DNA from 4 places in the Paenibacillus sp. TSM33 genome. Region 1 is predicted to be linked to each of the others. Evidence: riboswitches for the same ligand, from Rfam matches in the RefSeq annotation. Region 1 holds a riboswitch; each other region holds the start of a gene.
The links. Region 1 has a riboswitch for thiamine pyrophosphate ahead of ACN6NF_RS13195 (thiamine phosphate synthase). Riboswitches for the same ligand answer to the same signal wherever they lie in the genome.
Positions count from the first base shown of each region.

Region 2: another riboswitch for thiamine pyrophosphate. It lies ahead of ACN6NF_RS01910 (ABC transporter substrate-binding protein); the one in region 1 lies ahead of ACN6NF_RS13195 (thiamine phosphate synthase).
Region 3: another riboswitch for thiamine pyrophosphate. It lies ahead of thiC (phosphomethylpyrimidine synthase ThiC); the one in region 1 lies ahead of ACN6NF_RS13195 (thiamine phosphate synthase).
Region 4: another riboswitch for thiamine pyrophosphate. It lies ahead of tenA (thiaminase II); the one in region 1 lies ahead of ACN6NF_RS13195 (thiamine phosphate synthase).

Region 1 covers NZ_JBLZXB010000017.1:292,951-300,640, reverse strand. The annotation lists gene ACN6NF_RS13205 (hypothetical protein) at 1-589, shown strand, start outside; gene ACN6NF_RS13200 (ABC-F family ATP-binding cassette domain-containing protein) at 773-2,326, shown strand; TPP riboswitch at 2,412-2,520, shown strand; partial or broken gene ACN6NF_RS13195 (thiamine phosphate synthase) at 2,847-3,434, shown strand; gene thiO (glycine oxidase ThiO) at 3,497-4,645, shown strand; gene thiS (sulfur carrier protein ThiS) at 4,642-4,845, shown strand; gene ACN6NF_RS13180 (thiazole synthase) at 4,848-5,615, shown strand; gene ACN6NF_RS13175 (ThiF family adenylyltransferase) at 5,612-6,673, shown strand; gene ACN6NF_RS13170 (response regulator transcription factor) at 6,821-7,513, shown strand; gene ACN6NF_RS13165 (C40 family peptidase) at 7,579-7,690, opposite strand, start outside.
Region 2 covers NZ_JBLZXB010000006.1:15,131-22,820, reverse strand. The annotation lists gene ACN6NF_RS01925 (EAL domain-containing protein) at 1-430, opposite strand, end outside; gene ACN6NF_RS01920 (bifunctional 2',3'-cyclic-nucleotide 2'-phosphodiesterase/3'-nucleotidase) at 705-2,807, opposite strand; gene ACN6NF_RS01915 (pyridoxamine 5'-phosphate oxidase family protein) at 3,026-3,460, opposite strand; TPP riboswitch at 3,729-3,838, shown strand; gene ACN6NF_RS01910 (ABC transporter substrate-binding protein) at 4,033-5,076, shown strand; gene ACN6NF_RS01905 (hypothetical protein) at 5,085-5,528, opposite strand; gene ACN6NF_RS01900 (thiamine-binding protein) at 5,588-5,881, shown strand; gene ACN6NF_RS01895 (ABC transporter permease) at 5,878-6,654, shown strand; gene ACN6NF_RS01890 (ABC transporter ATP-binding protein) at 6,700-7,653, shown strand; gene ACN6NF_RS01885 (TatD family hydrolase) at 7,646-7,690, shown strand, end outside.
Region 3 covers NZ_JBLZXB010000009.1:131,526-139,215, reverse strand. The annotation lists gene acnA (aconitate hydratase AcnA) at 1-1,673, shown strand, start outside; gene ACN6NF_RS03885 (DUF1648 domain-containing protein) at 1,739-2,095, opposite strand; gene ACN6NF_RS03880 (YitT family protein) at 2,290-3,126, opposite strand; gene ACN6NF_RS03875 (hypothetical protein) at 3,633-3,785, shown strand; gene thiC (phosphomethylpyrimidine synthase ThiC) at 3,993-5,837, opposite strand; TPP riboswitch at 6,025-6,136, opposite strand; gene ACN6NF_RS03865 (IclR family transcriptional regulator) at 6,252-6,995, opposite strand; gene ACN6NF_RS03860 (alpha/beta hydrolase) at 7,294-7,690, shown strand, end outside.
Region 4 covers NZ_JBLZXB010000018.1:88,473-96,162, reverse strand. The annotation lists gene thiE (thiamine phosphate synthase) at 1-173, opposite strand, end outside; gene thiD (bifunctional hydroxymethylpyrimidine kinase/phosphomethylpyrimidine kinase) at 170-1,000, opposite strand; gene thiM (hydroxyethylthiazole kinase) at 997-1,839, opposite strand; gene tenA (thiaminase II) at 1,868-2,557, opposite strand; TPP riboswitch at 2,691-2,793, opposite strand; gene ACN6NF_RS19395 (NAD-dependent malic enzyme) at 2,866-4,587, opposite strand; gene ACN6NF_RS19390 (glycosyltransferase) at 4,986-6,107, shown strand; gene ACN6NF_RS19385 (polysaccharide biosynthesis protein) at 6,112-7,365, shown strand; gene ACN6NF_RS19380 (glycosyltransferase family 4 protein) at 7,362-7,690, shown strand, end outside.

The DNA.
Region 1 (7,690 bases):
AGACCCCAAGTGGAGCGAAAAAAAGCCTTATGCCTATGTTGATGCAGCAGGCAATAGTGTGGGATTCACCCTGGACAATTATCTGCACGCATATGATGCGCGGAATCACAGATGGGTGGAGGGTTTCCAAAGGGAGCTTGAGGGTCAGACCCCTATTTCGTTACTGAATGATCCCAAAACATTTGAGCAAATGCGTCGTTCTACCATAGTTCGTAGCGTTCAGGAGGACTTGGCTCGAATGATTAATATCCACAACGAAAAGGCATCACGTAACGGCATATCTTATACGTTCACCCTACCACTTATTCCACAAGAGGAGTGGTATAACACGGTAGATGATGTGGGGATGATCGCTTTTGTCCAAGGTATTCCAGTTGGAGACAGGTATTACAATAACTACGGGTTTGGTGGTGGCAGAGTCGTTAGAAAGCAACCTATTATCGGTGGCATAGAACCAGACACTGGAATGAAATATTTTTATAGAGATTCATGTCCAGCTCCCTTTAAAGCGATTGAACATTTTACAAATGAAAAATCTGCGGCAGCTGCGGGGTACTTCGAGTATCAACATTATAATGACTTGAAATAATCACCCTCCGGGGTGGTTTTTCTTTTTTAGAATAATCTATATGAAAAACCTTAAATTTCGCTGTTTTCAATATTCCGATAAGGTTGCTGGATGTGCTACAATAAAACTTTGAAAGAAACGAAATGTAATATGAAATAAGAACAGTCGGCAGTGCCGATGACAATAAGGAGCCAAAAACAGCTTATGAGTTTATTGACTGTAGAAAATGTATCCCACAACTTTGGAGATCGTGCATTATTTAAAAATGTTTCCTTTCGATTACTTGCGGGGGAACGTGTAGGATTGGTAGGAGCTAACGGTGTTGGTAAATCGACACTCATGAACATTCTGACTGGAAAATTGCTTAAAGATGAAGGCAAAGTGGAATGGACTCCACGTGTACGTTATGGCTATCTGGATCAGCACACCAAGCTGACGCCAGGTAAAACAGTACGTGATGTATTAAAAGACGCTTTTCTTCCTTTGTTGGAATTGGAAAAGGAAATGATGCAAATTACTGACAAAATGGGAGAGGCTTCTCCCGAAGAGTTGGAAGTCTTGCTGGAACAGATGGGAGAAATTCAAGAGCAACTGGATATGGGGGATTTTTACCTCATTGATGTGAAGGTTGAAGAAATGGCGAATGGATTAGGTCTCTCTGCCATCGGACTGGATCGGGATGTAGCAGCACTTAGTGGGGGGCAACGGACAAAGGTGCTTCTTGCTAAGTTGCTGTTGGAAAAGCCGAATGTACTGCTGCTGGATGAGCCTACCAACTATTTGGATGTAGAGCATATTGAATGGCTTACGCGATATTTGAAGGATTATCCCTATGCTTTTATCCTAATTTCACATGATACTGAATTTATGAACCAGGTTGTTAATGTCATCTACCATCTTGAATTTGCTAAGATGACCCGTTATTCAGCTAACTATGAAAAGTTTCTTGAAATGGCGGATCTGAACAAAGCCCAGCATATTGATGCATATGAGAAGCAGCAGGAATATATTAAGAAACAGGAAGATTTTATTCAGCGCAATAAAGCGCGCGCATCTACATCAGGCCGTGCAAAAAGCCGTGAAAAGCAGCTTGATCGGATCGAACGTATTGATAAGCCTGAAGAAGCCGCAAAGCCAACCTTTCAGTTCAAAGAAGCCCGTGCAAGCGGGAAAACGGTTTTTGAGGGGATTGATTTTGAAATTGGCTACACTCATGCCCTTTTGCCTAAAATGTCTATGACGATCGAACGTGGCGAAAAGATCGCAATTGTTGGCTGCAATGGTGTTGGTAAGTCTACGTTGCTCAAAACCATTCTTGGGAAAATACCTCCAATCAGCGGAAAAACCTATCAAGGGGATTTCTTGCAGCCTGCTTATTTTGAACAGGAAGTAAAGGCGGAGAAAATTACACCGATTGACGATGTATGGAATGAATTTCCGCATTTGAATCAGCATGAAGTACGAGCGCATTTGGCGCGCTGTGGTTTGAAGAATGAGCATATCACCCGGCCTTTGTCTGCGCTTAGTGGTGGAGAACAGGCTAAAGTCCGCCTTTGTAAACTGTTAATGCGTGAGAGCAACTGGGTACTGTTTGATGAGCCTACCAACCACTTGGATGTCAAAGCAAAGGATGAACTCAAACGCGCTTTGAAGGAATACAAAGGGACCGTATTACTTGTATCCCACGAACCGGACTTTTACGAGGACTGGGTAACCAAAACGTGGAATGTAGAAGAGTGGTCTAGTAAAGTTAACTAAAATCCAGTTCTGACAAATTTCACACGACGTGGGGTTTGCAGAATTAGGAAAATATGCTAAGCTATCTTTAGCTGATACAATAAAATAGTCACACTAGGGGAGCCGCCCATGCGGCTGAGACGGAATAAATGGATTTCGGACCCTTTGTACCTGATCTGGGTTATGCCAGCGTAGGGAAGTGAGTTCCGTACAAACAAGGTAGCAGCTCTTTACTTTTGTTTGCGCGGGGAACGATATACGTCTACGGATATAATGTCCGTTTGATTTCGAACGTTCGTCAAACCACTTCCTTTGGAAGTGGTTTTTTGCATTTCAATCATCTTCATTTGTTCGAGCTTCCGTAGACGATTTTACATACGATCTCCTTTCATTATTGCTGGCACATGTGGCTGCTCCGTATGATATTACCTAATATGGGGCTGTAACTATATAGGTTCAGCTTATCCGATTATTTTATAACACTAGTTCAATTTTTTAGTCCAAGAGAGGTGAAAATGAGATCGAATTACACGTAATTACGATGGAAAGTGTCTCCTGCGTGAATGTACCCCAAGTGGCTGCTGCTATTTGTCCTTGTATTCATTATGTACACGCACGTTTGAAACAGAAGGGTGCCTCTGCTTTGCTTTCTTTGACTCGTAGCATGATCGAGCAGGGAGTTCCTTTGCAGCAAATTGTAGTAAATGACCGTGTGGACATAGCTATGCTTACCTTTGTAGGAGCTGTCCAGCTACCAGCTAATGGGTTATCTGTGGTGGATGCAAAAAGTCTAATTCCGAAGGGTACACGATGTGGAGTGTCTGTACATTCCTTGGAGGAGGCGCAGACTGCTGAGCAGGCGGGAGCAGACTATGTACTATTTGGCCATGTATATAAGACCCATTGTAAGAGCGGTCTTGTACCGCGGGGTGTAGCACAGCTTGAACGCATTTGCAGATTGTCGGACATTCCGGTGATAGCGCTGGGAGGCATACAACCTCACCATGTTCCAGAGCTTTATCATGCCGGAGCAAGCGGAATTGCAGTGATGTCTGGTATATGGGAAGCAGAGTCACCCGTTGCAGCAGCGATGGAATATAGGCGAATGATAGATCTTGTAGTTCACGAATCTGTAGCAAGAAACAAGACTAAAGAAAGCGGAATACTCACTGGAGAGGAGACACGGAACAAATGCCAAAGACACATACAGAGACAAAAGCGATAGGACACGCTGAATGCTTGGTCATAGGCGGAGGTGTGATCGGCAGTTCCATTGCTTATCATGTGGCTAAGGAGGGAAGAAGTACGATCATGCTGGAACGATGGATCCCTGGTGAGGGAGCATCAGGAGCAGCGGTGGGAATGCTGGCAGCGGAAAGTGAAGAGTTCGCAGACCATGAGCTGGCACGATTTGCCCGTACAAGTCGAGATGCATTCCCTGACCTTATCTGTGATTTGGAACGTTTATCGGGTATTTCAGTGGAATTTCGAACAGAAGGCTTTGTGACCCCCTTTCGTTCGGAAGCTGAGGGCCAAAAACGCTGGAATGCTGCCAATATGCGAGAGGATGATTGTCCTGTTTGGTGGGATGCCAGGGAAGTGGCCCGGCGGATTCCCGGCTTGGCAGATCAAGTAATTGGGGCTATATACCGATCAAAGGAGACACAAGTGGCCCCTGTTCAGCTTAGTCGTGCTTATGCAGGGGCAGCTGCGGTACTGGGAGCAACAATATGGTCCGGAACTCAAGCTGAGGAACTGGTCATACAGGACGGTCGAGTTTGCGGTGTGCAAACAGATAGTGGATTTTTTTCCTGCGATCAGGTCGTGATTGCCGCAGGCTTGGACAGCTTGAAATTGCTAGAACAGATTGGATTTGATTATCCACTTTATCCGGTTAAGGGCGAAGCGGTAGCAGTCTCCTTGAAGGATCATCCGTTGGATTATACCATTTATGCCGACGATGTTTACCTTGTGCCTAAACAGAATAACGAGCTTTGGATTGGTGCGACGAGTCTTCCGCATCAATATGACAAAGAGGTGACCGTAGGAGGCTTAGAAGGACTCTTAGCACGTGCATCTGCCTGGTTGCCCCGTGTACAAGAAGCTTCTTTTATACGTGCTTGGGCAGGCTTACGTCCGCAGGCAACTGCAGAGCGTCCTTTCATTGGCCCTATTCCTGGAGTAGAGGGTGCCTATGCTGCAGTCGGGCATTATCGCAACGGTGTCCTGCTTAGTGATGCGACTGGACGAGCGATGGCAGCCATGCTTAAAGGGGCTGGTGCGGCTGCACTTGGAATAAGCAAATTTTCTTCTGAACTCCTCAAGGAGGAAAGCTTATGAAGCTGACCATTAACGGACAGAGCATGACCATTTCTAATCGAATTACTCGTGTGGATCAATTGCTGCATGAACTTGATTTAAAGGTGAAAACCGTAGTGGTAGAGCTGAATCGGCATATATTGACCCGTGAAGATCATCATGAAACGGTACTTAAGGATGGAGATTGCCTGGAAATTGTACATTTTGTAGGAGGCGGTTGATCATGTTAACCATTGGAAAAGCAACTTTTACCTCAAGGCTGTTGCTGGGAACAGGGAAATTTTCGGATTTGGATATCCAATCCCAAGCCGTAGAGGCTGCTGAGACGGAAATATTAACGTTTGCCGTGCGTAGATTGAATTTAGAGGAACGGGATAAGCAGCATTTTCTTGATACACTGGATTTGAGCCAGTATACACTTCTTCCCAACACAGCAGGAGCAACAACGGCAGAGGAGGCAATCCGTATAGCCAAGTTGGCAAAAGCTTCCGGCTTGTGCGATATGATTAAGGTGGAGGTCATTGGGGATAGCAAGACGCTGTTGCCTGACCCTTTTGAAACGTTGAAAGCTAGTGAAAAGCTGCTAGAGGAAGGCTTTGTTGTACTGCCCTACATATCGGATGATGTGATACTAGCGAAGAGGTTGCAAGAGCTTGGAGTACATGCCGTTATGCCTGGGGCGTCACCGATTGGTACAGGACATGGTTTGCTCAATCCGTTTTCATTAGAGTTGATTATCGAGCAAGCGGAAGTTCCGGTTATCGTCGATGCTGGCATTCGCTCACCTGGTGACGCAGCAATGGCGATGCAGTTGGGTGCAGATGGTGTTCTGCTAAATACAGCTGTCGCGGGGGCGAAGAACCCTGTGAAAATGGCTGAAGCTATGAAGCTGGCTGTGCGTGCAGGCAGATATGGTTTTGAGGCAGGGATGATTCCTGTAAAACGGTATGCTTCGGCAAGCAGTCCAACAGAAGGCATGGTTCAAGGATGAGGATAACTGAAAAAAAATCCGGTGCTGGCACACCACAAAGTGACCGTTATTCCAGACAGGAAAGGTTTGCGCCCTTTGGGCCTGCAGGACAACGCCGGCTTGCTTCCTCTCACGTATTAATCATAGGTGTTGGAGCGCTGGGTACAGGTATTGCAGAAACGCTAGTTCGTGGAGGTGTAGGTACGGTAAGTCTCGTAGACCGGGATTATGTGGAATGGAGCAATTTGCAGCGTCAGCAGCTTTTTCAGGAAAGTGATGCTGTGCAAAGGTGTCCCAAAGCAATAGCGGCCCAGCGAAGATTAAAGGATATTAATTCGGAAACAATCATACATGCACATATCTTGGATGTTGGGGTAGAAGAGCTGGAAGAGTTAATCCAGGGTGTGGATCTCATGATGGATGCAACCGATAACTTCGATACCCGGCTTCTTATGAACGACGTGGCTCTCAAGCATCGTATTCCTTGGATTTATGGAGGATGTGTGGGTAGCTACGGTGTAACTTACACTTTTTTACCGGGTCAAACGCCTTGTCTACACTGTCTGATGGGAACTGTACCGTTTGGAGGAGAGACATGTGATACGGCCGGCATTATTCCGCAGGCAGTACAGATGGTTACCGCTAACCAGACTACAGAAGCCTTTAAACTTCTTGGTGGATATCCCGCGGACTTGAGAGGAAAGTTGCTTTCGTTTGATCTGTGGAAAAATGAGTATGTAGCAATAGCAGTGGATCGTCTTAAAAAGGCGAATTGTCCTTCCTGCGGTAGTCAACCGACGTACCCCTATTTATCAGCCTCTCATCGCCAGAAAACAGATGTTTTATGCGGTAGGGATACTGTTCAGATAAGACCCGCCATTCGGGCACATCTGAATCTCGCGGAGTTAGCAGATAGACTTGCAGCATTGGACGAGGGAAACGTAGAGTGGAATTCGTATCTGGTTTCTTTTAGTGTGGGCGAGCATCGCCTGGTTGTTTTTGCAGATGGCAGAGCGTTAATCCATGGAACAAGGGACGTGGCGAAAGCAAGAAGTCTGTATCATCGCTATTTGGGCTGAAAACCATAAACCTTAAAGCAGAAAGCCATTCGTCAGAGAATGATTTTCTGCTTTTTTGTTACACTAATACAAATAAGTTTAATGGCTTATAACAAACTTATTCGATCCAAATATGTAATGCGATGTCCAAATTAGGTGGGTGAAAAGATGAGCCCGTTAATTGTACTTGTGGATGAAAATGAAGCGTCCGCTGTAATCGTTCGTCCATTGGAGCAGGCAGGTTATCAGGTGGTTCATGTTCGTAATACGTCGGATGTAAGCCCTTATTTAACTCAGAATCCTGTGAGTTTGCTACTTCTGAACATTAAAGATGAACAGGCGGGCACTCAAGGCTTGATTCGCAATTTGCAGCAGAACCATCCTCATGTGCCGATACTTGCAATGATTTCTTCGGATGAGGAGGGATATATGGTTTCCTGCTTTGAAGAAGGGGCACATGATGTAATGGTAGTGCCTTTTTATCCTAGAGTTCTTCTGGCTAGAGTGGCTAATTTATTACGAATTTTTGGTATTGAACGTGATGTGAAAAGGGCAATCGAAGTGGGGGATTTACATATAGACACTGCAAGCAGAATGGTGAGCAGAGGGGAACGCGAACTGGAATTAACTCCGAAAGAATTTGATCTTTTGCTACATCTGGCGATACATCTTAACCAAGTTTGCAGCAGGCAGCAAATTTTAAGGGATGTTTGGAAACATGATTATATCGCTGATACGAATGTAGTAGATGTGTACATCAGGCATTTGAGGGTTAAAGTGGATAGGGGGCAAAAGTTTAAAATGATACGAACGGAACGAGGCATTGGCTATTCACTCAGAACGCCCATTGAAGCAAACTAGCATAGGTTATATAAAAAAAGCCGGAACTTTTCGTCCCGGCTTACCTATTTCAAATGAGTGTTACATTACAGCACGCGACGTGCTTTAATGTATGTTCTTTTCCAGTTGTCAGAGTTCAAATCGGAGATGGTCACCCCAGGTCCACCGTAAGTGTGTAAAATTTTACCCCCGCCCATA
Region 2 (7,690 bases), on a different contig from region 1:
GTGATGGACGCAGCAAAAACTCAAAGCCGATGATATTCAGCTTATAGTCAACAATAGGCTGCATATGGCTGGTAAAGTTTTGATTCTTAATAATACTCACCAGATCCGGATGTTGCAGTCGAGCTTGCAATTGACTAAATAAAAGCCAGTCCTCAAATCCCTCAACATGATGCAAGCCAGTCACCACAACTTGCATTCGGTCCAAGCACTCCTGCGGCAGACGAGCCAGTCCGTTAACCAGCTGTTCCAACTGTGAACGGCTGTCATAGCGAAACACGATGTTACCCTCACACCAATGTTCTTGTTTCATTTGTTCCGATAGCATACCCAAGCCCTCTAATGCTGGAGTAAGCGACACCCTAGAATGCCTAATTTTCAGCAATCCTTGATCCTTAATAGGTAATATGATGCTGCAATTGCTGCAAGTCATAATGGTCCTCCTCGGAACAATTCCCCGGTTTTTTCACCATTATATCACAAATAATTAGAACAAAAGTACTATATAATTACGTGTTTTGACAAAAAATAAGCTTAATCCGAACAATAACTTAGGACTTAAGTATATCTTCGACAAAAACAAAGCCTTTTTATACTCATGATAGACGCGGTAATGTTGTATTTGGCATCAAAAAAAAACAGCAAATCTCTTCATTTAAAGAGACTTACTGCTTCATTCTGATATGGAGTGGAAACTAAAATCCCAGTTACTTAGATGCCTTTGGCTTCGTTGTTTTAGCTGGTTTTGCAGCCGCAGGTTTAGTCGTTTTGACAGCTGTCTTCGTTGTAGCTTTCGCGGGAACCACAGCTTCCTTTGCAGGAGTCGTGGCTGCACTAGGTTTAGCACCAGCTTTCAAGCTGTATTTGGCAAAACCGTCTCCCGCGCTGCTCAAGTATGAAATTTGTTGATTGCCTGCCAGCACGTCTTTGGCATCAGGAGAGGACTCAAAGGTAACCTTGGCCTGACCAAAAGGAGCAATAGACCAGTTACCGTCCGCTGACGGGTTAATCGTTTCGTTCGTACGAATATAATCGACAACGACTTGGCGACTTTCATCCGGTGCTGCCATCACAATTCGTTTGCCATCTGGGTTGGCCAATTTGGAGGAGGAAGCACGATAGTTATTGGTCGCAACGATAAATTTCTGGGCAGGATCAATAGCCTTCCCATTGTATTGCAGATCCTTGATACGATGGGCCGAAGAATCAATAATAGTTCCCTTGGCATCATATCGTGCAGGCTGAGTTACATCAATCTGGTAATTCACACCGTCAATCACATCAAAATTGTAGGTTGGGAAATCTCTGTTGATCAGCGATTGTTCCTCTGTTTTGCTAGGATCAATGCGGTTGAACTGACCCGCAGACCACTCCAGCCACTCCTGAATTTCAGCACCAGTAACTTCTACGGCATGAACCGTGTTCGGATACACGTACAGATCGGACACGTTCTTAATCGCTATTGTACCTTCAGGAATGTTGGTATAATACTCGGCACCGTTGCGACCACCGGCTTTGAATGGAGCGCCTGCCGATAATACAGGGAGATTTTCGTATTCTGTTCCTTTAAGATGGTTTTGAACATACCATTTCTGTGCATTTGTCACAATTTGAATGGACGGGTCATCCTGCACTAATGCAAAGTAGCTGGTAATCGGTGCAGTCGTTGTACCGACAGGTTGACGAATATAATCCAGCGTTCCTTGGTGCTCTTCTTTAACCGCTTCAACCAGTTTAAAATCAGGAATAAACTGCGCAGCCTGATTAGTGGTACTCACAACTGGACGAACTTGAGACTGAGAGTCGATGACGTGCCACTCACGGTTTTTCTTTTCAAGGCTCAGATCAATAATACCCAGATCCTTGCCCCACGATGAAGCTTCTACTGCTGGTACGCCATTAATGGTTCCTTTATCCAGATCTACCCCGCTCATATCTTTAAAATCTGAGCTTGGGAAAGATTTATGAGCATGCCCAAACAAAATCGCGTTAATTCCGTCTACCTTGCTCAAATATTTAACGGCATTTTCCATCATTGGCGTTTGCGGCACATCCTCATACCCTGTATGTGCAAGCACGACAATAATGTCAGCCCCTTCTGTTTTCATTTGAGGAATAAACTTTTTGGCTGTTTCCACAATATCCTTCGTAACGACCTTATCCTTCAAATTGGCTTCATCCCACTGCATAATTTGAGGTGTTACCAGACCGATTACACCCACTCTGAGTGTGTGCTCTTCGCCCTTCTCATCCATTACTGTTTTATCAAGAATCTGATAAGGGGTAAAATAGTTTTTAGTAGCTTGGCCCCCTTTATTAACATAAACGTTCGCATTTACGTAAGGAAAGTCAGCGCCCTTGAGGGATTTGTCCAGAAAGTCGAGACCGTAGTTGAATTCATGGTTACCCACTGTAGCTGCATCATAGCCCATCAAGTTCATCATCTTATAGACCGGATGAACACCGCCTTCTTTCTCAAAGGTTTTGTTGCGGGCCATATAATCGCCTAATGGGTTGCCCTGCAGCAAATCACCGTTATCAAACAGCATACTGTTTCTTGTTTCACTACGTGCCTTCTGGATCAAACTAGCTGTACTAACCAAGCCATATTCGTTGGTTTCTTTGTCTGAATAGTAATCATAATTCATCAGCGCCCCATGAATATCCGTTGTCTCCATGATCCGCAGATTCACCGTAGCGCTATCGCGGGAATCGCTAGCTGCCCAGGATGGAGCTGCTGAAAACACCAGCAGGCTGCAAGCTACAACTGCTGCTGTAAACCCTTTAAACCAATTTTTACGAAATAACAAAATATACCCCTCCTCATTAAGGTGTATGCCTCATATACATACTTTTGCACATATATGTAAGCTTTGAACCCACCATTCCTATTTTAATCCAACGTAGGACAAAAGAGTAGTCATTTGCTTAAAATATTTATGAAAAAGTAATTAGTTTCTGCACAAAAAAAGCCAGTAAATCTCCTGAAAAGGTCGGGAATTTACTGACTTATAAATTTATATTGTTTCTATTTCGTCCACACTTGGCGCTCCGTTTGTTGACCCACGTACTCAATACGAGTCGGATTGACGTCTAAAATGACATAATCGGGATCATCCGGTCCAGAAAACCATTTTTTCAGAGAGTCATTCCACACTTGTTTGCGTAACCCCTCATCAGCTGTAACCTGGACGGTAGCTTCCACTTCCAAGACTTCCTTCGTGCCACCCACTTCATAACCCAGCAGCAGATAAGCATTCGGATTGTCCTTTAGCTCCTCCACTTTATGTGTTTTGCGATCTGTCGCCAGATGAATGTTCATTCCATCGTTAAAAAGGGCCATATAGCGTACCTTCGGTTTCCCGTCCTCTACCGTACCTAACGAGCAAAATTTGTTGTTATCCAAAGCCTTCACGATGGCCTGTTCCAGCTGACTACGATCCAATGTCTCCGTTTTACCCACAGTACAACAACTCCTTTTTACGAATTAGAATTCTATAGGGCTATGCCACTTTGGCACCAGCTCTTCTGGACATACTGTGCAGCTGTTCTGAAATAACATGACCGGATCAGTTCTGAATGATTCATGTTCATTTTCAGATCGAAGCTCACAGTAAAAGTGTACCCTGTCGTTCGGCAAATGAACCGTGAGCGCTTCCTTAAGGCTGGACAGACCCGCCTTCAAGGCATATAATCGTCGTAGTAAACCCGAATAACGAACCCATTAAACCATACAATGCCAGGGGTGCTGGAATCGGCCGGCTGAGAGTGTGTCCCAAGACACTGACCCTTACAACCTGATCTGGGTAATGCCAGCGTAGGAATGCTTAAGCAAGATGTACCTTTTATTAAAACAGGACATCCCTTACTTTGGTATATACAAGCGCAAGCGTCCCGAATCTCGGGGCGCTTTTTTTGTTGAAGATGAAGTTGTTGGAAAGATTGCGTTCCGGCAGATGTTATTTTGTGAAAATGGGGAACATAAGCTGTCTGATTGGACGGATAACGGGTAATTAAAAAGGAGAGAACACAACGATGAAGCGCATGAAAATGTTAAGCCTGAGTATGGTCAGTCTATGGCTCATGGCTCTGACTCTGGCCGCTTGCGGCGGCAATCACCCTACATCGCAAAAGGAGGTTCCTGCTGCCGACACTTCAACGTCTACCTCGGCAAAGGGGCTCAAAGATGTTAAAGTCGTACTTGACTGGACACCCAATACGAATCACACGGGACTCTATGTCGCCAAGGACAAAGGATTTTACGAAAAAGCAGGCTTAAATGTCCAAATTGTTCAACCTGGTTCAGGGGGAGCCGACCAAATGGTTGCTTCGAATGCTGCACCTTTTGGTATCAGCTATCAAGAAGGCGTCACTCAGGCTCGCATCCAAGGCGTACCACTCGTATCTATCGCTGCGGTGATTCAGCATAACACCTCTGGCTTCGCAGCTCCGGTAAACCGCGGAATTAAAAGCCCGAAAGATTTCGAGGGTAAAAGCTACGGCGGCTGGGGTTCTCCTGTAGAAGAAGCGGTCATGAAATCCATCATGGACTCAGACCAAGGTGATGTGAGCAAAGTGAAAATCGTCAATATGGGCAATGCAGACTATTTTACAGCCGTGAAGCGGGATATTGACTTTGCCTGGATATTTTACGCATGGACCGGGATTGAGGCCAAGCTTCGAGGCGAGCCCTTGGATATGCTGTATGTAAAAGATTATTCCAAAAGTCTCGATTACTATACACCTGTAATTGTGAGCAATGAACAGACGATAAAAAACGATCCTGACCTAGTCAAAGCGTTCATGGACGCTACCGCACAAGGCTATGAATACACCATCGCCCATCCGGAAGAAGCCGCAGATATCTTAAGCAAAGCTGTGCCGGAGCTGGACAAAAAACTGGTACTTGCTAGCCAAAAATGGCTAAGCCCGCGTTATCAGGACGATGCCACGCAATGGGGCGTACAAAAAGCGGAGGTATGGCAAAACTACTCAGACTGGATGTATGAACGCAAGCTGCTCAGCAAACCTTTGGAAGTCGATAAAGCCTTCACAAACGACTTCTTGCCCAAGCGTTGATCATTTTGTTAAAACGCTAAATTACCAGCTAAATAAGACTGAGCTAGAAAAGTGAACGAGGCTCCACTACGCGGACGGATGGTGCTTCCCAGCGCCACCGCCCCCGGATTTCTCGAAATAAAGTCCTCAGCAGGGTAGAAATCCAGGGACAAAAGCGACCGCTTCGCTTGTACAGCACCATTCCGTCCACTTCGTTCTCGTTCCACTTGGTCTACTTCTTTAGTCTCATGGTATCTAAACGCAAAAGCAGGTGCGCTTATGTGTAAAAATGCCACACAACTTAGCTTTAAAAATAAGGTGCTTTTAAGACGGTTGGCAGCGGAGCGGTTCATTTGAATCTGGAGAAGCGAAGCGGTCGCCTTTGCTGTTGGATTCTTACCTTTAAAAATTAATTCAAAGAATCCCCCGGCAACAGCGATCGTAAGATCAAATGAAACGCGAAGCGGTCTCAACCACCTTAAACCAATCTTATTTTCCTAGAACTTAAAACTAAAGGACAGGTGAAATTCACATGGCTAATACACTTCTTAGTATTCAAGTCATCCCTAAAACTCCTAATAACGAAGACTCTTATCCCTATGTAGACAAGGCGATTGAGTTCATCCAGCGTTCCGGTGTCAAGCATCAGGTAAATCCATTGGATACGACAATGGAGGGCGAACTGGACGAACTGCTGAAAGTCGTCAAAGATATGCACGAGGCCTTGACAGAAGCTGGAAGTCCCAGTGTCATTTCACAGATCAAAATCGCACATAACCCGCAGGGCATCAGCATGAACAAGCTGACCGAGAAGTATCGCCCATGAATCCGAAAGGCAAGAACGCATCCTGGTGGAAAAGCGTATGGCCGCCCCTTGTGGCGGTCCTCTTCTTTTTAGCGGCTTGGCAGGGAGCGGTTTCCTATTTACATATTGAATCCTGGCTGCTGCCAGCTCCATCCCTAATCGTTCAAGAGGGCATGGCGCAATCGGCGTTGCTTGGCACCCATACATGGGCTACGATTCGCCTGACACTTGCGGGATTTGCTATAGGGACAGCAACTGGACTGTTGATCGCCATCGTTCTTCATACGATTCCTTTTCTCAAATCTGCTCTGTACCCGCTCTTGATCCTTAGCCAAAACATTCCGATTATCGCCCTCGGTCCGTTGCTCATGGTATGGTTCGGTTTTGGCGTGCTGCCCAAGCTTATGGTCATTACATTAGTATGCTTTTTTCCCGTGGCTGTAGCAGCCATGGATGGGCTGACACGGACAGACCGTATGATGATGAACTATATGCGGATGTCGGGTGCAAGCCGCCGGGCTATTTTTATGAAGCTGGAGCTGCCTCACTCCCTGCCACAAGTCTTTTCTGGCATTAAAATCGCTGCTACCTACAGTGTGATGGGCGCGATTATTGCCGAATGGATTGGAGCCAGTGAAGGAATTGGATATTATATGTTGCTGCAAAAATCTGCCTATCGTACGGATCTCATTTTTGCCGCTATCGGTATTATTGTTACACTCAGCTTACTGATGTTTGTCGTTATTCTACTACTGGAGAAATGGTTGGTGCACTGGAAGCCCGATCAAGAATAGCCTTCACATATTGCATTAAAGCATTAATGAAAGGACGTGGCACATATGAGTCTGCATCCGACGGACTTGACATCACCACCCGTGGCTGATGAACAGCAACAAGCCGGAGAACCGCAGGCAATGGCACCTGCTCCTCCTGCTATGGAATTGGACGGGATCAGCCTCGCCTTCCGGGAAAAGCGAAGCTCACTGCCTGTACTACAGGATGTATCCATTACCGTTAAGCCGGGCGAATTTGTCTCCCTCATTGGTCCGTCAGGCAGTGGCAAAAGTACGCTGTTTCACATCATCGGCGGGCTGCTCAAGCCGCAGCAGGGACATATTCGTATGCATGGACAGGACGTGACTGGTGAACGCGGTCATATTAGCTATATGCCGCAGCAGCCCGCCCTTTTCCCGTGGCGCACCACGCTGGACAACATACTGCTCGGGCAGGAAAACGCACCGCGAAAGGATGCAGCAGCAAAGTCCCGATACGTCAGCGAACGTGAACGGCGCAAAGAAGCCTTGCAATGGCTTGAGCAGGTTGGGCTGGGCAAGTTCGCGAATGCGTATCCGCATACGCTATCTGGTGGCATGCAGCAACGTGCGGCCTTTCTTCGCGCCTTGCTTAGCCCACAGGAATTAATGCTGCTGGATGAGCCGTTCAGCGCACTCGATGCGCTGACACGTGCAGACATGCAGCAATGGTTATTGCGGATGTGGGAGAAGAACCGCCGCTCTGTGCTGTTCATTACCCACAGCATTGAAGAAGCGCTGTTGCTCTCCGACCGCATTTATGTGCTGTCGGCGCGACCTGCTTCAGTGATGCATGTCGTAGACGTTCCTTTTCCTCGCCCGCGTAGGGAAGAAATCACCCTCGATCCACGCTTTATGGAATGGAAGCGGACAATGACTGGCTGGATGCGTGAGGAAAAGCACAAACTGGACGGCGATATGGACACCGCTGAAAGTGTCCGTAAAAACACCTCTGACGGCGGGGTAAACCATTATGAATGATTGGAATGTGCACTCTGCATTGAGATTGAACGTCGCA
Region 3 (7,690 bases), on a different contig from region 1:
CTCAAGGCATGTTCCGCACATCCGATACCCCAGACCCTGTGTTCAGCGATACGCTTGAGCTGGATCTGGCTTCGGTTGTACCGAGTCTCGCAGGACCCAAACGTCCGCAGGACCGTGTTGAGCTAAGCCGCATGAAAGAAACCTTCGAAGGCATTATCCGTACCCCGGTAGACAAAGGCGGCTATGGACTGAGCGATGAAAAGATCGCACAGAAGGTTCCACTGACCCATCCGGACGGCTCCACCAGCGAGCTGGGTACTGGCTCAGTCGTGATTGCAGCGATTACAAGCTGCACAAACACCTCCAACCCAAGCGTAATGCTAGGCGCGGGCTTGCTCGCCAAAAAGGCAGTACAACGCGGGCTCAAAAAGCCAGGCTATGTTAAAACAAGCTTGACACCAGGCTCGCTTGTCGTAACGGAATACCTGCAAAAAGCCGGGCTGATCGAACCGCTCGAAGCCCTCGGCTTCCATGTGGCAGGCTATGGCTGCGCGACCTGTATCGGTAACTCCGGACCCCTTCCTGACGAAGTGAGTCAGGCCATTACAGACAATGATCTGACCGTTGGCGCAGTTATTTCCGGTAACCGGAACTTTGAAGGACGGGTGCATGCGCAAGTCAAAGCCAACTATCTCGGCTCACCGCCACTGGTAGTCGCTTATGCTCTCGCCGGCACCGTTAATATTGATTTGGTGAACGAACCACTTGGTTACGATCAGGACAATCAGCCTGTCTACCTGAAAGATATCTGGCCTACTTCCGAAGAAATCAAGGAAGCGATTAGCCTGTCTCTGAGCCCGGATATGTTCCGTCGCAAATACGAAAATGTATTTACGGCCAACGAAAAATGGAATTCCATTCCGGTTCCTGAAGGCGAATTGTATGAATGGGATGAAAACTCAACTTATATTCAAAATCCGCCATTCTTTGAAGGGCTTCAGGATGGTGTGCAGGATATCAAGGAAATCCGTAATGCCCGTGTACTTGCCTTGCTGAATGATTCGGTCACGACGGACCACATTTCACCAGCAGGCAACATCGCCCCTTCCAGCCCGGCAGGACTGTACTTGAAGGAGCATGGCGTGGAACGCAAGGACTTCAACTCCTACGGCTCCCGTCGCGGTAATCATGAAGTCATGATGCGCGGTACATTCGCCAACATCCGTATCCGCAACAATGTAGCTCCAGGCACCGAAGGCGGTGTGACCAAGTACTTGCCAACGGATGAGGAAATGTCCATCTATGATGCATCCATGAAATATCAGGCAGCCGATCAGAACCTGATCGTCATCGCCGGCAAGGAATACGGCACAGGCAGCTCTCGTGACTGGGCAGCCAAAGGTACGCTGTTGTTAGGTGTTAAAGCCGTCATTGCAGAAAGCTTCGAGCGGATTCACCGCAGTAACCTGGTCGGTATGGGTGTACTGCCGCTGCAATTCCAGGAAGGCTATGGCTGGTCCAGCCTGGGTCTCAACGGTCGCGAAACCTTCGACATCCTCGGCATTGACAATGACGTGAAACCAGGTCAAGAACTTACGGTTGTAGCCAAACGCGAGGATGGCACCAAGTTCGAATTCCCGGTCACTGCCCGTCTGGACAGCACCGTCGACATCGACTACTACCACAACGGTGGTATCTTGCAAACCGTACTGCGTCAAATGATTCAAGCGTAATGATCGAGTGAATAATGAAAATCCCCTCCCAAATGCGGTGTAAACTGCAATGGAGAGGGGATTTTTTACATGCCCGAAGCATTCAGAAGAAAACACATGCCTATGGTCGAGAATACAACAGATATAAGAACTGTAATGAGACCAGGCAGGCTTTTCAACATTTCAGAGCCTTCTTCGCTCTTGAATCGACGTCTGAGAACAGGCTGAAGCAAAAGCATAATCATAAATGATATGAGGCTAAGTCCACATAACAACCATACCTCAGGAGAGGATTTGTCAACAAAACGGTCAGCCACCCCATTAAAACCGTAGTGGATTGCTACATTTCTGGGCATTGTCGAATACATGAAAAGGTAGATGACGAAAGGCAAAGCGGACACAAGAAAGGACAACACATTAAAAATATTTAATCTATTTCGCATGGAAGTTCTCCTTTTAGAGCTGATTCAATTCATATTATACACATATCAGCAATCTATATTTTTATATCCATGGCTAAGTAAAAGAGAAATTATGCGGTTAGCAAAAGACATTCTCACTACTAAATGCAAAAAAGCCGATCCTCTCAGGACCGGCTCTAGCCACGTTCTCTTATATCCTACCTTTGCATGCCAAACTACTTCGAAATATCCAAAAAGCCCTCTCCGAACACGTCCCGCACATCATGAATGGTGATAAATGCAGCTGTATCGATAGCTTTCACAATCTTTTTAAGCGCTGACACCTCTTGTTTGCTAATGACGATATATAAAACTTCTTTTGGATTTTTGGTGTAATATCCGTGGCCTGACAGGACGGTGACTCCACGATCCATTTGTGTAATGACCATCTCGGCAATTTTATCTTGATGCTCCGAAATGATCATGACCGCTTTTTTCGGATTCAATCCTTCAATCATGAAGTCCATCACCTTCGTACCGACGTACAAAATAACGATAGTCAGCATTAATTTCTCTGGACCAATAATAAAATAGGAAGAGAAAGCAACGATTAGATCAAAAAACAGCAAGGCATAGCTGATATTCCAGTCCAGATACTTGTTGGCAATCCGGGCTAAAATAACTGTTCCTGCCGTTGTACCACCGACCCGTACAATTAAGCCAATTCCAACTCCTATCATCACTCCGGCAAATATGGCATTAATCGTCGGCTCATGCGAATCAATCCGCCAGTTGACCGTTAAATGTAAAAACAACGAGTTAAAAGCGACCGCAATTATAGTGTACAGGGTCGTTCTCTTGTCCAAAAATTTATATCCAACAATCAGCAGCAAGCCATTAATCACCAGATTGACGATCGAGGGAGACCACTGAAACAGGTAGTACAGGATGATCGTGACCCCGGTAACGCCCCCCTCGCCAAACTCATTCGGGATCACATACAGATTAACAGCCAGCGCGAATAAAAACGCACCTACAATAATAAATACGATATCTGCCATGCTTTTTTTCATATATGTTCTAATCCTTTCTCTAACATTTCAACGGATGAATTGCCAGATGGATTGGCTGACTCTTCTTACCAAAATACGCTGACAACCAGTTCATGGTATCTACTACCCAACATAAAGTCAATACAACTTTGACACTTTAATTCGCCACCAGACTGCCTTAGTCCAACCTTAGAATTCTGCAGAATTCCGCTAATACAAGGTTATTCGACAAAAAAACACAATCCCGACTACTAAACCAGGAAAACGGGCCTCTAGCCCTTGTTTAGGCCCTAGGCACATTTTCCCCTAAAATGACCATCCTCCTAATACACAATTTGGACACATACGACCATATTCCTGTTTTATGTCAAAAGCGTTTTACTTTGGATAAATGCGGGTATAATGATTGAAACATTACCAAGCAACCTACACGGCATTACGACATCAAGTACATACAAATAGTCCTATACAGACGTCCTAAGCAACTCAATCTGAATTTGACAAAATGGAATTGGAGGAATGACCACATGAATACCATGAACTTAACTGTCCACACCCTGATGCCTTTTCACCACCAATACCAACGTGCCAACCCGGTGAGTATGCAGAAGAAAGAAGATAGCTCGGAGAAGAAGCTCAGCTTTCAGGACATTTTGAATGAAAAAATGGGTAAAAAATAAGTCGCCGTTAATCCGGTAGCATAATCCCGCTTTACATAAGCTGAAAAGCCGTGGTTTCTACATCGACTGTAGAGAACCACGGCTTTTTGTTACTCACGCGTTTCTAAACCTTAGCTCATACGTTCATGGAAATCAACCTCTGACGAGCTTAACTGTACTTTTCGTTGAGGCTTCCCAGTTGATTGACTTTCGTATCGCTACCGATTTTTACTGCCCAGCTTCCCGATACTGCTCTGCCTTCTCTCGCATCCCGGCGGCGACGGCTTCCTCGGCATTCAGTCCCTTATCGGCCGCATAGGCACGAATGTCCTGCGTGATACGCATGCTGCAAAACTTGGGACCGCACATCGAGCAAAAGTGGGCTTCCTTGGCCCCCTCTGCCGGTAGCGTTTCATCATGGTAGGACAAGGCCCGCTCAGGGTCAAGCGAAAGATTGAACTGATCGCGCCAGCGGAATTCAAAACGCGCCTTGGATAAAGCATCGTCCCGCTGCTGTGCCCGTGGATGGCCTTTCGCCAGATCGGCGGCATGTGCGGCAATTTTGTAGGTAATAACTCCCTCGCGGACATCATCCTTGTTCGGCAGACCCAAATGCTCTTTCGGCGTAACGTAGCACAGCATGGATGTCCCGAACCAACCGATCATGGCCGCCCCGATAGCTGAGGTAATATGATCATATCCTGGCGCGATATCCGTCGTCAGCGGCCCTAAAGTATAAAAGGGAGCTTCCTTACAAATCTCCATTTGTAAATCCACATTCTCCTTGATTTTGTGCATAGGGACATGTCCTGGCCCTTCAATCATGACTTGGACATCATGCTTCCATGCGATTTGCGTTAGCTCGCCCAACGTTTCCAGCTCCGCAAATTGTGCTTCATCATTCGCATCATAGATACTCCCTGGACGCAGACCATCCCCGAGAGAAAAGGCCACATCGTAGGCTTTCATAATTTCACAGATTTCTTCAAAATGCGTATACAAAAAATTCTCCTGATGGTGTGCAAGGCACCAGGCTGCCATGATCGACCCGCCCCGGGATACAATTCCCGTCATTCTATTCGCCGTCATCGGTATATATCGCAGCAATACACCCGCATGGATTGTAAAATAGTCCACTCCCTGCTCCGCCTGCTCAATCAGCGTGTCTCGATACAGTTCCCACGTCAGCTTCTCAGCTTCGCCGTTCACCTTTTCTAGTGCCTGATATAGCGGCACCGTTCCAATCGGTACAGGCGAATTCCTGATGATCCATTCGCGCGTCGTATGAATATTACGGCCTGTGGACAGGTCCATGACGGTGTCTGATCCCCAGCGTACAGCCCAGGTCATCTTCTCCACTTCTTCCTCAATGGAGGACGAAACCGCGGAATTCCCAATGTTTGCATTGATCTTCACGTGAAAATGGCGCCCAATAACCATGGGCTCGCTTTCCGGGTGATTGATATTAGAAGGTAAAATCGCTCGTCCAGCCGCCAACTCCTGCCGTACAAACTCGGGCTCTACTCCTTCACGGATCGCCGCAAATTCCATTTCGGGCGTAATGATCCCTTGCCGAGCATAATGCATTTGCGTCACGGTGCGTCCTTGCACAGCTCGAAGCGGACGGTTGGTCACGCCGGGAAATTCCACTGTCTCCCGTTTGGAGCCGGGCTTCAGCCCATTATCCTCCGGCTTAACGGCGCGGCCCTCGTAAGCCTCCACGTCCCCCCGTTCCAGTGCCCAAGCTCGTCGTAATGGTGGCAAGCCCTGATGGATATCCACCTGATAGGCTTCGTCCGTCATCGGACCGCTCGTATCGTACACACGCAACGGCTCATGATGCTCCATGCCCTCCGGCGTATGTGTGGGGTGCAGCGTAATTTCTCGCTCTGGCACGGCAATGTCCGGCCGAGAACCTTGAATATACACCTTACGGCTCCCCGGAAAGGGCTTTATCCCACTAGCTTGCTCCGCGTGGTCCTTCTCCCCCTCTACTTCTCTTATTCCCGTCAACCCTACATCTGCTAATTTCACTCCTGTTTCTTTTGTTCCTTCTGTTTCCGTCGGTTTCATGGTCCATTCCTCCCGTTTCGTTGAAATGACACACCGATCCGGAACCATTCCCAGGGTGGCGCTGATCTATGCAAAAAAGCCGGTTCCCTAGGGAACCGGCTAATCGAACGAGACAGCTATCCAAACCGTGCGCACGTGGAATAATCACATTCCAATGCGCGGCCGTAGATAGCAGCTGCGTATACATTTCAATGGCCGATTACTTCCCTACGCTGGTATGATCCAGATCAGGTGCAAAGGGTCCGGAATCTTGCCCGATTCCATCTCAGCCCGCATTACAGGCTCCCCCAGTAACTGTGATACTTACTATTCGCTTGAACTGGCGGCTATAACAGACAACCCGCCATCTCTATCAGACTACTTTAAATTTATGGCTTTGGCAACCCTCTATGGTTCCCTTTTGTGTTAACCCTGTTACGGGAGCATAAGCCCCATTTCCTTGGCCGCTTCGATCAAAATCGGAGCAAAATCATGCAGCGTCTCAGGCGCAAGTCGACTGACCGGACCGGATACAGATAAAGCCGCTGCCACCTGTCCCTTTCGGTTCACAATAGGCGCGGCCACAGCCGCAGCTCCTGGCTCACGTTCTTCATAGCTGGTCGCATAGCCCTTCTCACGAATGTCCTGGAGTTGGGCTTTATAAACCTCCGGGTCTACCGAAGGTGGCCATTCATCCCCGCTTAGCAGTACCTCCAGCTCCTGTGGCGGCATAAAAGCCGCCAGCACCTTGCTGGAGGCTCCCACAGCCAGCGGCATACGCGCTCCCACAGGCGCAACCCTGCGAATCGCCTGATTGCTCTGCACGGCTTGTATGCGAATACGCATGCTTCCATCCCGCAGGTACAAGCTCACCGTCTCCCCTAAGCGATCACGCAGTCCTTCCATTGCAGGCTGTAACAACACCGCTGGCTCATCGCTTTGGGACAAATGCGTGGACAGCTCCCATATGCGAAAGCCAAGCCGATATTTTTCCGTTTCGGCATTCCGAACGACAAACCCCCGATCCTCCAGCGTAGTCAAAAGACGATGAACGGTGCTTTTATGTAGACCAATTTGGGAGGCAATCTCCGTTAGACCAAGATCAGAATCTGCGGTAAAACACAGCAATATATCAAGTGCACGCTCTACAGCGCGGACGGTTAATTTACGGTCTTCCATCGCGAACCGCTCCTCTTGTATCCATATTCGTTTCACACTATGAAACATGGTTACATAAATTATATAAAATAGTCGCAGCCACTGTAAACCGATGTTTTTGTGACAACCACATTACAGAACAAGAACAAACATCGACAATTCTTTGCATCATTTTTACTTTTCCGGTTCAGGCGTTGACTTTGGATAATCCCCATCATACGATAATAGGTATCTATACGGACATACCCTACTATTTTCAAGTGGAATTATACCTAAATTCTATGATTCGAAAATCAATTTTATATAAGGAGGCTCTTACATGATTTCGACATCCCAGCGCAACGCTCAGCTACAGACCGCTGTTCAGGAGCCGTCCACCCCACTCTTTAATCCCCGTCTGCTGCGGTTCAAGCACATTGTGATTGCTCTGCTGCTGTCGGTTGTATTTTTTCTGTTGTTTTGCTTTATTGCCTTGCATGCTTACATCGCTTGGGTACTTACGAATCCCACTGTCGCACCCTTGTACTCTAATCCGATGCAGGCCAAAGGTATGCCATATGAGGAAGTCAGCTTCCCAGCCAAAGATGGCAGCCGTATGGTACAAGGCTGGTATATTCCGGCAGATCAATCGCGGAAAACGATTATTTTCAGTCATGGTTATGGGGCTAACCGTGAAGAAAGCTGGATTCCCATGTATGATCTGGCGCATTATGCCC
Region 4 (7,690 bases), on a different contig from region 1:
GGACTCCCTGTTAACGCGCCGCGGCCCTTTTCCCGGAACTGGATCATGGTTGTGCCACCAGATAGAGCCTCCTGCACGACCCGACTTGGTTCCGTAAGGCAGTTCATGCTTCCGAGAACCAGATACATCTGTAAATGTCGCCGCATCATCTCAGGTAATATCCGGCCGCTCATTGAAGGATCTCCTGACGACGGCGGTAGGCCCAATGATTGGTTGGACCGTGTCCCTGTCCCAAATACAACGTATCCTCAATCGCTGCCTGAATAAAGGCTCTTCCATTCAAAATAGCTTCCGGTACAGATATGCCTTTCCCTAATTCAGCGGTAATCGCTGCTGAAAACGTGCATCCTGTTCCGTGTGTATGGACAGTCCGCACCCGCTTGCCGCCCAGCTCTGTAAAGGCTGTTCCGTCAAAGAGGAGATCAATGACCTGACCGCTATTCTCGCTCTCCTCATCGTGGCCGCCCTTGATCACAACGAACTTGGGGCCCAGGCTGCTAATATGTCTCGCAGCTTCGCGGCGATCCTCCATCGTACGTACGCTTATCCCGGTTAAGGCCTCCGCTTCCGGGATATTTGGTGTGACGACCAGAGCCAAGGGGAGCAGGTCGTCGTTCAAAGCCTGCACCGCCTCGGGTTGCAGCAGCTTTGCGCCCCCTTTGGCAATCATTACAGGATCGACGACAACCTTTTCCCAGCCGAACTTTCGAATCTGCTCGGCCACAAGACGGATGATGCCTGCATCAAACAGCATGCCAGTCTTTAGGGCGTCGACTCCAAGATCTGACCCTACAGCTTCGATCTGTTGCGCTGTTGCTTCCTGTGGCAGCGGATATACACCGTGAACTCCCAAAGTATTTTGTACCGTTATGGCCGTAATAGCCGACATACCGTATACGCCAAGCTCCTGAAAGGTTTTGAGATCGGCTTGAATTCCAGCCCCGCCGCCGCTGTCTGAACCGGCAATCGTCAGCGCTCTCGGTACATGCACGTCTTTCATCGCGCACCACCTGCTGTAGTCGTTCCGGCTTTACGGATCGTGACATGCCCCTCCAGCGAACCAGTATGTAGTTTGGCAAGCTCGTCGAGAAAGGCAATCTGGAAGCTGCCCGGCCCTAGCTTTGCGGTATGCTCTGCGGCTCGGGAAGCCGCTGCACCGTAAAATGCCAAACCTGCTGTACCTGCGAGCAGCAGGTTGGGTTCAACTGCTGCAAAGGCGCCCAACACAGAGGTCAGCAGGCAGCCTGTTCCGGTTACCTTCGTAAGCAGCGCGTCTCCGCCACTAATCAATCGTACTTCAACCCCATCGGTGATGACGTCCTCTTTTCCAGTGATGGCAACCATGGTATGGAGCGTTTGCGCAGCCCGAACTGCCAGATCGACATTACTGCTGTCAGCACTGCCGCCTGCATCTACCCCCTTAATCTCACGGGCTTCTCCGATTAGATGGGCGACTTCGGCTGCATTGCCCCGGACTAGTGAGATTTTAACTTCTTTTAGGATCCGCAGTGCTGACTCGGTTCTAAAGCTAGTCGCTCCCGCACCGACCGGATCGAGCAGAACTGGAACACCATGAGCATTCGCCGATTGTCCAGCCATGATCATGGCATCCACCAGCTCACGGTTTAGCGTACCGATATTTAACACGACGGCGCCCGCTATTTTTGCCATATCTGCTACTTCCTCGGGCGCATAAGCCATCACCGGGGAAGCGCCCAGCGCATACAGGCCGTTGGCTGTAAAGTTGGTGACTACCACGTTGGTTATATTATGAACGAGGGGGTTGCTGTTTTGTACCTTTGTCAGGAGCTCCGAATAACTTTGTTCCCATATATTCATTATGTTTATCCTCTCTCATCTATACTGATTATTCCAAGACCGTAGCGTGCATTTGGACGGGCCATTGTTCCTGCTTATAAGCCATATCCCAGAACATATATTCCAGCTGGCAGCTTAGCATAAAATGCTCAATCATCCGCTCTCGCTCGGCAGCCGTGGCGACTTTCGCCCAAGCGTCCACACGCTCTCGATATTTGGAAGTTACGTCTTCAATCTGGTTACCATAGAAGCGAATCCACTCATAGAACGGATGAGACTCGTCTGGCCTTACCTCATCCATTAGCCTGCGTCCAATTTCAAGATATGTCCATGGACATGGCAGCAGCACGGCCATGATTTCCCCAAGACTACCCTCATGTGCGACTGTCAGCATATGGCGGATATAATGATGAGCGGACGGGGCAAGTGGATATCCCTGCATCTCTTCATAAGTGACACCTGCGATAGCACAAAAATTTTGATGCGGATGGACCTCGCTGTGGAGAATAAAAGAGATCTGTTCGTTAAATACAGCCATATCCTCCCGGCTCGTGCTTTTGGAGATCGCGATGCCGTAAATCCGCATGTAGGCGTTCAAATATTCAAAGTCTTGTTTTACATAGTGAATCAGCTGTTCCCTTGTTAAATTTCCTTCAGCAATACCTCTCACAAAGGGATGCTCATAAATGGCTTGAAAAATGCCATCCGCCTGCCGACGGAGCTCTTGCGAAAAGCTCATTTCCCCACCTCCAACAAAAATGGAGAACAAGAAGTCCCGTAAGATACAATTCTCGGAACAACGCCAAAAAGCCGCCCCGAAAACTGGAGCGGCTTCAATATAGGTTCAATGCGCAAAAACGCTTGAAACCTTATATACGAAGGCTCCACTTTCCTACGCTAGTACGAACTAGATCAGGTTCAAAGGGTCCAAGATTCATTCTTGTCTCAGCCATAGTGGCTCCCCTAGTGGACTTTCCTATTCTTTTGACTAATACTGTACATTCGTTCCCTATGTTATGTCAAACCGCTTTTGATTCGGGTGAAGAATTAGTGAGGGTGATGGACTATACTTTCCACGGCTTTGACCTTCACATATTCCGGTTTCCACATCGCATCCCGAATGGCTTGTTCAATATTTGGAAGGTGTGCCTGAGCTACCTGATCCTGAATTGCGGCCTTTGCTACCGCAACCGCAACCGCGAACGAGACATCACGTAATTTTCGGATATGGGGCAGCAGTGCACCGCCAAGTTCATTTGAATCTACGGCATTGGCAACGGCATCAGCAGCTGCGGTAAACATGGAAGGAGTGATTCTTTTAGCCTTGACCACAATCGCACCCAGACCCAGTCCCGGGAAAATAAAGGCATTGTTCGCCTGTCCAATTTCAAATTTCGTACCGTTATAGGTAACGGGCTCAAAGGGACTTCCCGTAGCAATCAATGCTTTGCCATCAGTCCATCGTATCAAATCCTCGGGTACCGCTTCAGCAAGGTTGGTAGGATTGGACATGGGCATAATGATCGGGCGTTCCACATGCTTTGCCATTTCCTTGATAATCTCTTCAGAAAAGGCACCCGCTACACCGGAAGTCCCAATCAAAATTGTAGGTTTTACCTGACGGATGACCTCCAGCAACGGTATTTTATCGTCTTCCGAACGGGACCATGAGCTGATTTCTTCCTTTCTACGCACATATGGTTTCTGATAATCCAGTACATCTTCCATATCGTCCGTTAATAGCCCACGATAATCAAAGGCCCAAAACGACCTGAATGAATCTTCTTCAGGAAGCCCGTCCTCGATCATAGCGCTCCGTATTTGGTCGGCGTTACCGATTCCTGCTGCCCCTGGACCAAAGACAAGTATTTTTTGTTCACGCAGCGGAGTTTTGGTGACACCTACCGCCGAAACAATCGCAGCCAATGTCACTGCTCCTGTGCCTTGGATGTCATCATTGAAGGTGAGAATGTTCTGACCGTATTTCCCTATAATGTGTCGTGCGTTCACGCTGCCCACATCCTCCCAATGCAAAAGCGCCTTCGGGAATTGGGTTAACGTTTTACTAATAAAGGTATCAATAAATTGATGATAGGCTTCTCCGCGAACTCGTTTATGGCGGTTTCCGATGTATAGCGGATCATTCAGCAGCTTCTCGTTATTCGTGCCGACATCCAGTACAATGGGCAGCACCCGCCCGGGATGAATGCCTGCCGCAGCTGTATATACAGCAAGTTTGCCAATAGCAATGTTAATTCCCCCGACACCCCAGTCACCAATTCCCAAAATACTTTCTGAATCCGTCACGACGATCAGGTCAACATCCTCACTACGCAAGCCGGAATTATAGAACGCCTGTCCAATTCCGTTCGGATTATCTATTGATAAATATACGCCCCCAGGGCGGTTGTACTCATGGCTGTATTCTTGAATGGCGGTTCCTACAGTCGGTGTGTAGACTACAGGCAGCATTTCACTCAGATGGTCGGTTAGCAGTCGATAGTAGAGTACGACATTTCGATTGTGAAGGTCGTTAAGTGAAGCATTTTTACGCAGCATGGTGGGCTGTGCCAGGAATTGCTGATATGCCCGAACGCTCTGTTTCTCCAATGAAAGGACGGTGGGAGGAAGAATTCCTTCCAAGCCCAGTTCTCTGCGTTCTTCTTCTGTAAATGCCACACCTTTGTTCAATAGAGGGTTTGCTAGCACGTCCTTTCCTCGTAAGGGAGTAGATAATGACCCATCACGATTGACATGAAATGCTTCCATAAAAAGACCTTCTTTCTCTATGTTTTTAATGATTATTCATGATGAAAGATGACATGTTGACCATAGTATGGACGTACAAATTGGTTTTATTCGTCTTTCAATCTATGACAAAATGACCATATGTGTATCTTTTTATTAATCCTATAGAACTAATTTTGGTTTCGAATTAACCTCGTAATTCGCACAGTTATAGTCTTAATGAATCAGGTCTAAATACTCTGTTTTTATCAAATATGAAAATTAGTTTTTCCTCTCTTGAATGCTTAGATATCAAGGGATGTGAGCTATTTTGTTAAGAAAATATGAAGTATTTGGACATTAATTTAATCTTACTAAGCAAACATTTTTAATTCTTTTTCAACAAAATAGAATTATTCGGAGGAAAAGGAGAGGTTTGTGTGCAGGGACCTATAGCCATTTTTAGCGATAACAACAGGGCTATTGATTATCCCAATGTGATTTGTTTTTACCAGTATATACAGTGTGAAGACACGGAGGCAGCTTCAGTCTACGAGGGCGCAAGTTGCTGCCTGATAGATTATAGGGAGCCGGGACAAGCCGTGCGGAAAGCTAATCAGATCCGTAGCCAATTTCCGCAAATGCCATTGCTATTAGTGACGGATGTAACCTTTCCGTTCAGTGATCAGCATATGGTGCAAATTATCGGAGTAGGCCGATTGCGTCTGCTATTTTGGCAAGCTAATGATACCGAAGAAATACTTTCTGAAATACAAAGCTTGCTCTATCCCGAGTATTCGACCAAAAGCCAACATGTTGCATTCATCTTGTCTGTATACAACGAAGAGAAACGTTTTGTTCATGTCAAAACCTTTGCTGAGCGACTGCAAGTCTTTATCCGCAGCCATATTATAGAGGGTTCGATTTATCTCATTGATGATGGCAGCCATGATGGCACGAATGCCTTGATTAAAGCGCTGGAGTCAGCAACGGACTTGTCCGTAAACCGGATTAACCAGAACCTGAGTCCACTGCTTCAAACAAGGGAATTGGGACGCAATACGCGCAAGGCAGGGACGTATCTGGAAGGAATGCGGACCATCGGTGCGGATTACTACGTATTTGTGGATGCGGACGATTCCTTTTTTATTGAGGACATTGCCAGAATGATTAATGTTGTTCAGCAGGGCTACTATGATGTTGTGATCGGAACCAAAGATATGACCGCCGAGAATCGTTCTTTATTGCGATCTATCGTCAGCTTTGGCAAACGGATCGTTTCTCGCCCCTTTTTACCAACAGGTGTGGTAGATTCCCAGACGGGTCTTAAAGTGATGAGCTCGGTTGCCGTGAAGCGGATGTTTCCACATTTGAAGGAGCAACTCGGACTAGCGCTGGATCTGGAGATGATGTTTATTGCCAAGCGACTTCAGCTTCGTGTGCTGCAATTACCAGTCAAATGCATTGACCGAGATGGCTCGCACATTCATGTCTGGAAGGATTCCATTCGTTTTTTGCGCTCTATCATTGAGATTTGGCGACTGGATCGGCGGGTGAGATAACCACGTGAACAACCGATTGCGTTCGTTGATGTTTCCCCTCTTTAATGTGCTGCTTAACGGATTTAATTTTTTCTTCCACATTGCAGCGAGCTGGTATCTTACCGGACAAGCCTATGGTCAAGCGAACGCGCTGTTGGCGCTCTTTGCACTGTTGTCCGTATTGGGCTTATCCATCCAACTATTAACCGCCAAGCTGGTATCCAAGGGTGACCAGAAGCTTCCGCTACGCAGCCTACCGCTCGGTTCCCTATTACTAAAAGCACCTCTAGTGCTAACTTTGCTTGCCATGATCATTTTACTTTGCTTTCATCCGTTGCTGCGCTCGCTATTGGGCGTTGAGTCCGGTCCGCTGTTCATGCTGTATGCCTTGATCGGATTGCATATTCTGGTGAGTTCGTGCCGTGGAGATTTACAGGGGAGGGAACGCATGCTGGCGCTCAATGTGAATTATTACATTGAGGTATTAGGGAAGCTAAGCCTGTTTTTTGTCCTGGCTGCACTAGGGTTAAAGCTGGAAGCCCTACTATTAGCGAGCTGTGGGGGAATGCTGCTGTCATTGCTTCATGGCTGGATCGTTTCCGTCCGAGGCTTGTCCTTTTTCACATACGGTGGAGAACGTATCCCTGCTGGGCTATGGAAGTCACTCGGTCAGGATTTCACCGATAGCCTTATGACGAATTTATTCATTCTGTTTTGTATTTCCATCGACATGTTGTATGTGCAGCATTACTTTCCTAAGCAGGCCAGCAGCTATGCCATTGCACTGAAGTACAGCCAATTAGTCTATTACGTTTCGTACAGCCTGATTGCTGCCTTTATTCCCAAAATCGGTGCGCAGGGACATGACCGCCAGGCTCTGGGCAAGTTAATTGCAATCTATGCTGGGTTAATGGCTGTAGCCGCGCTGTGTGTATATGTGGGCACGACCTATATATTCCCACCCTCTATTCCCGCATTATTTGGGGTCTCTTACCAGGCGGCTGAGGCCTATATTCCATGGGGAGGCTGGGTGTATTGGCTTTTTTCCATCGTGCTGTTTTTTGTGCATGTGCACGTATTGGTGGGCAGACGCACCTTTATGTTCAGTCTGATGGCGGGAGCCGCAGCTTTATTAGTAGCCTTTCATATGGCTCACACAGACCCGATCGATTTTTTGCTATCGGAGTTCATTGTGTACGGTGCTATGTCTCTCTACTTTGTGGTAGATGCCTATATGTATTTGTTCAAAATAAAGATAAGGGGAGGAATCACCCCATGAATACCATACTTGAACAGGACGATAAAATCGTAGTTCTATTGCTTTCCTGGCGTGACATTCGTTCTCCGAAAAGCGGGGGAGCAGAAATTTTCACCCATGAAATGCTTAAACGCTCACAGCAAGGCCGTTTTCAGTTCATTCATTTCTCACCCCAATTTGAGGGGATGCCTGAGCATGAAGTCATTGACGGTATTACGTATATTCGAAAAGGAAACATATACAGTGTTATTTATTATGCGATGCGCTATTACCGTCGTCATCGGCAGCAGATTGCCTATGTAATTAATCAAGCGAATACGCATCAGTTTTTTACCCGATTTTGGGT